Regions from separate parts of the Enterococcus sp. AMC1252 genome, predicted to be linked through region 1. Evidence: predicted binding sites of a transcription regulator. Region 1 holds the regulator's gene; the other holds the start of a gene.

Region 1 (3,976 bases):
TCGTTCAATTGGTACTTGCGTTTTTCTTGAACAAACTCATATAATTTTGAATAACTTTTCCGAATATCATCATCCGTCAATCGTTCACGATTTTCCTGAATAAAGGTTTGGACATCGGTATCTTTCAATACAACCTCAACTAACTCATTATATCGCTCACCCATATCTCTGCTTTGAATGATTCTTGACATCTCTTTCCCTACATCTTCCATTAATTTCCACCACCTTTATTTAAAAAATCTTGAATTTCTTTATCAAGACGCGCTTGTTCCTCTTTGGATAATTTCTGCTCCTCTACAGGATTCTCTACCCAATCTGGTAAAGTCTCTTGACGAATCGGTCGATTATTTTGGCCATAGCGCTGTCTTGTTTGCTTTTGTTCTTTGCCTTTTTTAGCGATTTCACGTACATGCTCGATTGCCTTTTCAGGTGAGAAGATACCACTTTGCGCCCATTCATTAGCAATCCGATTTACATAATCAGCTTTTAGTGTTGGTTGTTTTTGAATATTGTAAACGTAATTGATCAAAACGTTGATTACGCTATTAGGCAAGCCAGATTTACTCACTAAATATTTGACCAATGAACGTTCTTGAGGCGTTGTATACCCCCCACGTTCATTTTTTAATGCCTCCAAATAATTGAGAGGGAAGTTTTTTTCGCTATCCATGATCATCTGGATATCTTGGGTTGAAAGACCATTCATTTTTAGTGAGTTATAGCGATAGGTTTGTTGATCCTCAGCAGATAAATCAACGGACTCATTCTTTTGAAACTCACTAATTCTTTGTTTTTTATCTGGATCATAGGTTCGATAGACCGCTCTTTCAAAGTCTTTGACATCAATCTTGCTTGTATAATAATCAAATGACTTGGAACAAAAATCGATCATATCCAATTCAGTGATCCCAAATAATTTATGAAAAACAAAAACTTCCTCTTTGAATCCATTGCTATTATCAGGCAATTTAATTCCAAGTTTTTCGATTCCTTGAACAAAATACGCCCAATCAAAACTTTCATCAACTGCACTGACGGTTTGTGCTGGTCGCGGATCGATAAAAGATTGCTCCATTCTGCTTAACTGCTCACTTTCAGAAATAATTTGCTCCTCTTTGAAAGTATACACATCTTTAAACCCAACTGAAATTTCTTCATAACCTGTTAAATTTACGAATGTTGGTTTAAATCGATCAAATAATTTATCTAATTTTCTTTGTCCTACACTGTTTAAAAGTGTCAATGACAAGACTTCATCTTTAAAAAAGCGTTCAGCCGTTTCAGGATGATTCAAGCGATATAAGAAATGCACACCTAACTCAGCATCGTTTTTAAAAAAAGTCGATAATAATCCGATTCCTTCTAACTTCTTTCTTGCTACTTCGATTTGTTTTATACTCATATCCATCATCGTAATCAAATCAGCATGAAAAAGTGATTCGCTAATGCTTGTTCCTTCTACTTCTGATAAAAGTGTCACATACAAACTGAAAGCCTCAGCCCCAATAATCGGCTGATACAAAAGGGTCAGTATCATTTGCTCTTGATTGGATAAGGGGTAGGGAATTGCTGCTTGAAAAATACTTTTAGGATGGACTTCTTTCCAATTGTCTTTCAAGGAAAGACCTCCTTATTCATTCGTTGTATCTGAATTTGAAGATTTTGCTTTATCTACGATACCTTGCAATTCTTTTAAAAATACACTCATATCTTTAAATTGACGATATACACTGGCAAATCGAATATAAGCAATTTCATCTAAATTGACCAAATCTTCCATGACATATTCGCCGACTAAAGTAGTTGAGACTTCATTTTCCCCCAAACTACGCACGCGATTCTCAACATTATCTACGATTTGTTCCATTTGTTCCATGGCAACTGGGCGCTTTTCAGCTGATCGAATCAAGCCACGCAAAATTTTCTCTCTATTAAATTCTTCCCGATCACCATTCTTCTTGATAACGAGCAATGGAGCTGCTTCGATCCGTTCAAATGTTGTGAATCGGTAATTACAATTTTCACATTCTCTGCGGCGACGAATCGCACGACCATCATCCGCTTGACGGCTATCAATTACACGGGAATTATTATGATGACATCTTGGACAACGCATAGTATTCACCTCATTCTACCTTATATTATCTATTTTTAAAGTTTAGTTTTAGTTTGTTATCTATATTATAACATGAAATGCTTGAGAAACCAGACATTTACAATCACTTCTTAAGCATTTTTTTCTGATTAAAGAAAACAGATTTAATAACAAGTTCCTAATTTCAATAAAATCAAGTAGGTCCGTTAACCAACCAATTATTTAGACTTAATCCGTCGCTTACTAGTTATCTAAAAAAACAATTTCCGCTTGAAAATTAGAATTTATTGAATCCACCACTAATAATTAGTTTATTGTGTTATATGTATCGGTAAAGAAGACATAGAAATAAAATTTTCTACGTCTTCGTTGTCAGTTATTTAAATATGTTATATAATCAAGAAATATTTTCTGATACCCATTTCTTCACTATTTTTTCCGTCGCCAACTTAGTACCTTGATTATCAAAAATAATATCAGCTTTTTGTTTTTTTATTTCAATTGATAACTGACTATTTATTCGCTGTTCTGCTTCCTTATCAGTTAAATGATCTCGTTTTTTTAAACGAGCCAACTGAATTCTTTCTGGAACATACACCACCGCAACTATATCTACAAATTTCTCATAACCGCCTTCATATAGTAATGGGATATCAACTACTACTAATGCGGAGTTATTCTTTTTCTGATTAATCTGAGATAAAATCTCTTCTCTCAAAAAAATAGAAAGTACTTCATTTAATCTTTTTCTTTGAGATTTATCAGAAAAAATAATCTCACCTAATTTTTTGCGATCTAATGATCCATCTGGATTAAGTATCTCTGGACCAAAACTTGCAACGACTTCTGCCAAAGCTGGCATCCCCACTTCAACAATTTCTCGAGCAATTACATCTGCATCTACTATTGGAAAACCCAAGCTTTTAAAAACATTCACAACTGTACTTTTCCCTGTTGCGATACCTCCTGTCAGGCCTAGTACTACCCCCATCAATCAATTCCTCACTTTCAATGTTTGACACTTAGGGCAAAAATGGGTCCCTCGCTGAGCAACTTTAATTTTCTTGATTGGTGTTGCACATCTTGGACAAGGTTTTTCTGTCTGACCATAGACATTTAGCGAAACTTGAAATGTACCTGCCTCACCAAGAGCATTCAAATAACTGCGAATTGTCGTCCCACCTGCTTCAACTGCCCGTCCAAGAACATCTATAATTGCGTGATATAACCGTTCGACTTCCTTTGGTTTTAAAGTATCTGCCGGCTGCTCTGGATGAATCTTCGCTTCCCATAGCGCTTCATCTACATAGATATTACCTAAACCTGTCACTAAACGCTGATCTAATAATAACGGTTTAACTGCTTTATGGTGTCTTTTTAACCCTGTCCGAAATTCTGATAATTTAAAATGGGTAGGAATCGGTTCTGGGCCTAGCGCTAAAATTCCTTTATATTTTTCTCCTTGGTCTTTCGCCACTAAAACCATCCGCCCAAACTTACGAACATCGAGATATCGTAATTCCGTTCCGTCTGTAAATGTGAAAATTACGTGCGTATGTTTCGTTCGTTCATCTTCTGGATTATGCGTTTCATATTTCCCTTCCATTCGTAAATGGGAAATCATATCATAATTTGTTAATTTGAAAATCAAAAATTTCCCTCTGCGTTTCATTTTCTCAATCTTCTGACCGATCAACCGGTGCGCAAAAATTTCAGGGTCAGGTGATTCTATAATCCTCGGCCACAAAATAGTGACGGCTTCGATCGTCTTTCCAACAACAAGTTTTTCCAATCCTTTTCGGACCGTTTCAACTTCTGGCAATTCCGGCATATTTTATCTCTCCTTAGAAGAAAAAGACCGAAACGAACGAAGCAATGCTT
Region 2 (3,976 bases), 570 kb from region 1:
GATTCAATTCTTTATAATAATCATATAAAGCTGGATCTTGTTCCACTTGCTCATAAGGACGACCACGTCTTTGAATACGTTCTAACATTTTAGAAAATGATATTTTAATGTGCACTAGTAAATCTGGGCGTTTCTTATTTGCTGCATAAGGTAGCTCTTCTAGCATATTTTCTAATAAAGAATCGTACACTTTGACTTCCGTATCATTCGCTCTTCCTAAGTCTGCATTTAAATGAAATAATAAAGAATCTTCATAGATTGAGCGGTCTAATACATTATTTTCATGCGAAAGTGCTTGTTTAATACTATCGAACCGTTTATTTAAGAAATAAATTTGTAGTAAAAATGCATATTTTTTAGGATCCGCATAAAATAAAGGCAAAACTTCATTGTCATCAACCGATTCATAAAAAGCATCTGATCCTAAATGTTCTGAAATAATTTCTGTTAAACTTGATTTCCCTGCTCCAATTGTACCTGCTAAAACGATCACTGCCATCGAACTCCCTACCTATTAATGATTATTTTTTTTCATTTTTAACCAATGAATCATGCCATAAATGGAATTGATTGTATACATGCAATACATGATGAATAACGCATAATCGCCACCAGCATGCGTTCCTGCTCTAAACCATAATACTATAGAAAATATATTCCCTAATAACCAAAAAACAAACTGCGACTGATATCTCTTGATCATCAATAACATTGCGGTTGCTGATACGCTAAAGGTTATCGCATCTAGCAATTGTTGAGCATCATTGATGAATCCTAAAATAAAGTAAGCAACAACACCGATTGCCAGCCAAACGAATCCCGCATACAGCCACTGAATCCCTTTCAAAGTTTTTACATCTGTCACATTCCCAGAGCCATCTGTGCTGACTTTTAGCCATGCATACAAGCCTGTGATATCCATTATAATATAGAAGGTTTGCAGTAAAACTTCTGCATATACGCGCGTTTTAAAGCCAAAATAGCCTATGATCAATGCACTTATAAATCCGAATAGATAATTGCTAGCCTTCCCTCGGGCAATTAAGTTGACGCAGATAATACCTGATAAGCCACCTACTAATGTAATCCAGCTAGACGGATTATAAACAAAAGCTGCTAATTGTACAAAAATCATCGCGAATAAAAAAAGATAGCTTTTTCTTTGCCAACCTTTAAAATCATTTATTATAAAATTTGAACCCATCTCAAACAAACCTTTCACTTACTATATTTACCATTTTCTGCAGTGATGACGACTTATTTAATTTACCCTTGTTCCACTCATAAGTCAATGAGAACACTTCTCATTTATCGATTATGAGACATTTTTTATACAACATATTGTGTTTTTTAATTTTAAAAAATCTATATATTGTATTCAGGATAATTTTTCATGCTTCAGTTAGATTTAATAGAATAAAAAAGTATCTAAGGTAAATTTGCCTTAGATACTTTTTTATTAGTTTTAAACGATTAACCAATTTTCCCATTATTATCAATATCTTCCTCAGTCAAACGTTCAACTTCTTTAACAAATTCTTTACTTGTCTCAAGATACTCATCTTCATCATCCGATTCACCATCATAATCATCTAAAACAGACCCCATGATCGCATTTGACGGAATCGCATCTGCATTAGCAAACATTTCAATATGCTGGTGCAGATTCGTAAATTCCATCGGTGCATCACCGCCGTACTCACCATCTAAGTTGATCATCATACGGCTATTTGGTTCTAGCGTTTCAGCATATAAATGACTGGTTTTTGTATAGATCAACCGATTGTCTTCGATATGTTTACCACCATTGAGCATTAAAGCTGCTAGATGTAAAATCTCAAAAACATTGGCTGTTTTTACGATAATCAATGAGAATTTTCCGTCATCGAGTTTTGCATCAGGTGCAATCTTTTCAAAGCCGCCAACAGAATTAGTCAGTCCTAAGAAAAACATCGAAGCATTCCCTTCATAGACTCCTTCATCATATTCCATCCGCATTTTTATAGGTTTCACCCGAGGCAGCATTTCTGCTCCTTTTGCTAAATAAGCAAGATAACCAAAAATACTTTTAAGTTCTGAGGGGACTTCATAGGTCAATTCTGTCAAATGACCACCTGCGGCGATATTAATAAAGTAACTATCTTTGGCTTTACCAATGTCCATTTTGACTGTTTGATTTTTTTTGATGACCTCTGCTGCTTTAACAATATTATCTCTAGGAATTTTTAAGGCTCTTGCATAGTCATTGGTTGTTCCAGCAGGAATGATCGCCATAGACGGTCGTTTTTCTAAAGGAGCAATGCCATTCACAACTTCATTGATCGTTCCATCACCGCCAGCTGCAACAATTAGATCAAAGCCCAATTCTGCAACTCGTCGTGCCTCATTTTTTGCGGAATTTTCTTCTGGAGTTGTAGCGAAAGCACTGGCTTCATATCCACATTCTTCTACTATAGAAAGAATATCAGCTAGATTTTTCTTGACTAACTCTTTACCTGAAGTTGGATTATAAATCACTCTTGCTTTTTTCATAATCATCTGCTGCTTTCTAGCGTTTTGCCAATTCTTCTTGTAATAATTTATTCACAACACCTGGGTTGGCTTGACCTTTCGTTGCTTTCATGATTTGACCAACTAAAAATCCTACTGCGCGGTCTTTTCCATTTTTGAAATCATCGACAGATTGCTGGTTATTATCTAATACTTCATTAATGATTGGTAGTAGTTGTGATGGATCTGATAATTGAACTAAGCCTTTAGCTTCAACCACTTCTTTCGCATCTCCACCGTTTTCAATCAATTCTTTAAAGACTTTTTTGGCAATTTTAGAACTGATTGTACCATCTTCGATCAATGTAATCATACCTGCTAAATTTGCAGGCGTTAATTTTGTATCCGGTAATTCGATTTTTTCACTATTTAGGTATGCTGAAACCTCACCCATCAACCAGTTAGATACTTGTTTAGCATCTACACCTTCATTTAGCGCTGCTTCAAAGAAGTCAGACATTTCTTTTGTCAGTGTTAGAACCATTGCATCATATTCTGGTAAGCCTAGTTCTTTGATATAACGAGCACGACGTGAAGCTGGCATTTCTGGTAAGCTGTGACGAATACGTTCGATCCATTCATCATCGATCGCAAAACGAGGAACATCAGGCTCTGGGAAGTAACGGTAGTCACTTGAACCTTCTTTAACACGCATCAATAGTGTTTTATTCGTTGTTTCATCAAAACGACGCGTCTCTTGTTGGATTTCTCCACCTGACAATAACACTTTCGCTTGACGTTTTTCTTCAAACGCAAGACCTTTTTTAACAAAGCTCATTGAGTTTAAGTTTTTAAGTTCTGCTTTTGTTCCAAATTCTTCTTGACCATATGGACGTAAAGAAATATTGGCATCACAACGCATTGAGCCTTCTTCCATCTTCACATCTGAAACGCCTGTAAAGAGGATGATTGAACGGATTGCTTCTAAATAAGCATACGCTTCTTCTGGTGAACGCATGTCAGCTTCTGAAACGATTTCGATCAAAGGTGTCCCTTGACGGTTTAAGTCAACATAAGAATACCCTCCGTCACCGTGAATATTTTTACCAGCATCTTCTTCTAAATGAACGCGCTCAATACGAATACGTTTTGTTTTGCCTTCCACTTCGATATCAATCCAACCATCGTGCCCAATTGGTTGATCGAATTGAGAAATTTGGTAAGCTTTGGGATTATCTGGATAGAAATAGTTTTTACGGTCAAAATGAGTATCCTTAGAGATCTCACAATTTAATGCAAGTGCTGCTTTCATACCAAATTCAAGTGCTTGTTTATTCATGACTGGTAACACGCCTGGGTAACCCCAGTCGATTACGTTTGTATTACTGTTTGGTTCTGCACCAAAATGAGCGGGTGCAGGTGAAAAGATTTTAGAGTTTGTTTTTAATTCTACATGGACCTCAAGTCCGATGACAGTTTCAAAGTT

The links. Region 1 encodes NrdR, which represses ribonucleotide reductase genes. Its sites were predicted from a motif close to ACACNATATATNGTGT; they were not measured.
Region 2: the regulator NrdR is predicted to act here: its motif matches at 1,332-1,347, upstream of pnuC (nicotinamide riboside transporter PnuC).

The regions. Positions count from the first base shown of each region.
Region 1 covers NZ_CM177097.1:1,666,756-1,670,731, reverse strand. The annotation lists gene dnaI (primosomal protein DnaI) at 1-212, opposite strand, end outside; gene AC4BB5_RS07885 (replication initiation and membrane attachment family protein) at 212-1,618, opposite strand; gene nrdR (transcriptional regulator NrdR) at 1,631-2,116, opposite strand; gene coaE (dephospho-CoA kinase) at 2,493-3,086, opposite strand; gene mutM (DNA-formamidopyrimidine glycosylase) at 3,090-3,926, opposite strand.
Region 2 covers NZ_CM177097.1:1,099,513-1,103,488, reverse strand. The annotation lists gene AC4BB5_RS05080 (deoxynucleoside kinase) at 1-499, opposite strand, end outside; gene pnuC (nicotinamide riboside transporter PnuC) at 515-1,204, opposite strand; gene AC4BB5_RS05070 (diacylglycerol kinase) at 1,474-2,532, opposite strand; gene gatB (Asp-tRNA(Asn)/Glu-tRNA(Gln) amidotransferase subunit GatB) at 2,549-3,976, opposite strand, start outside.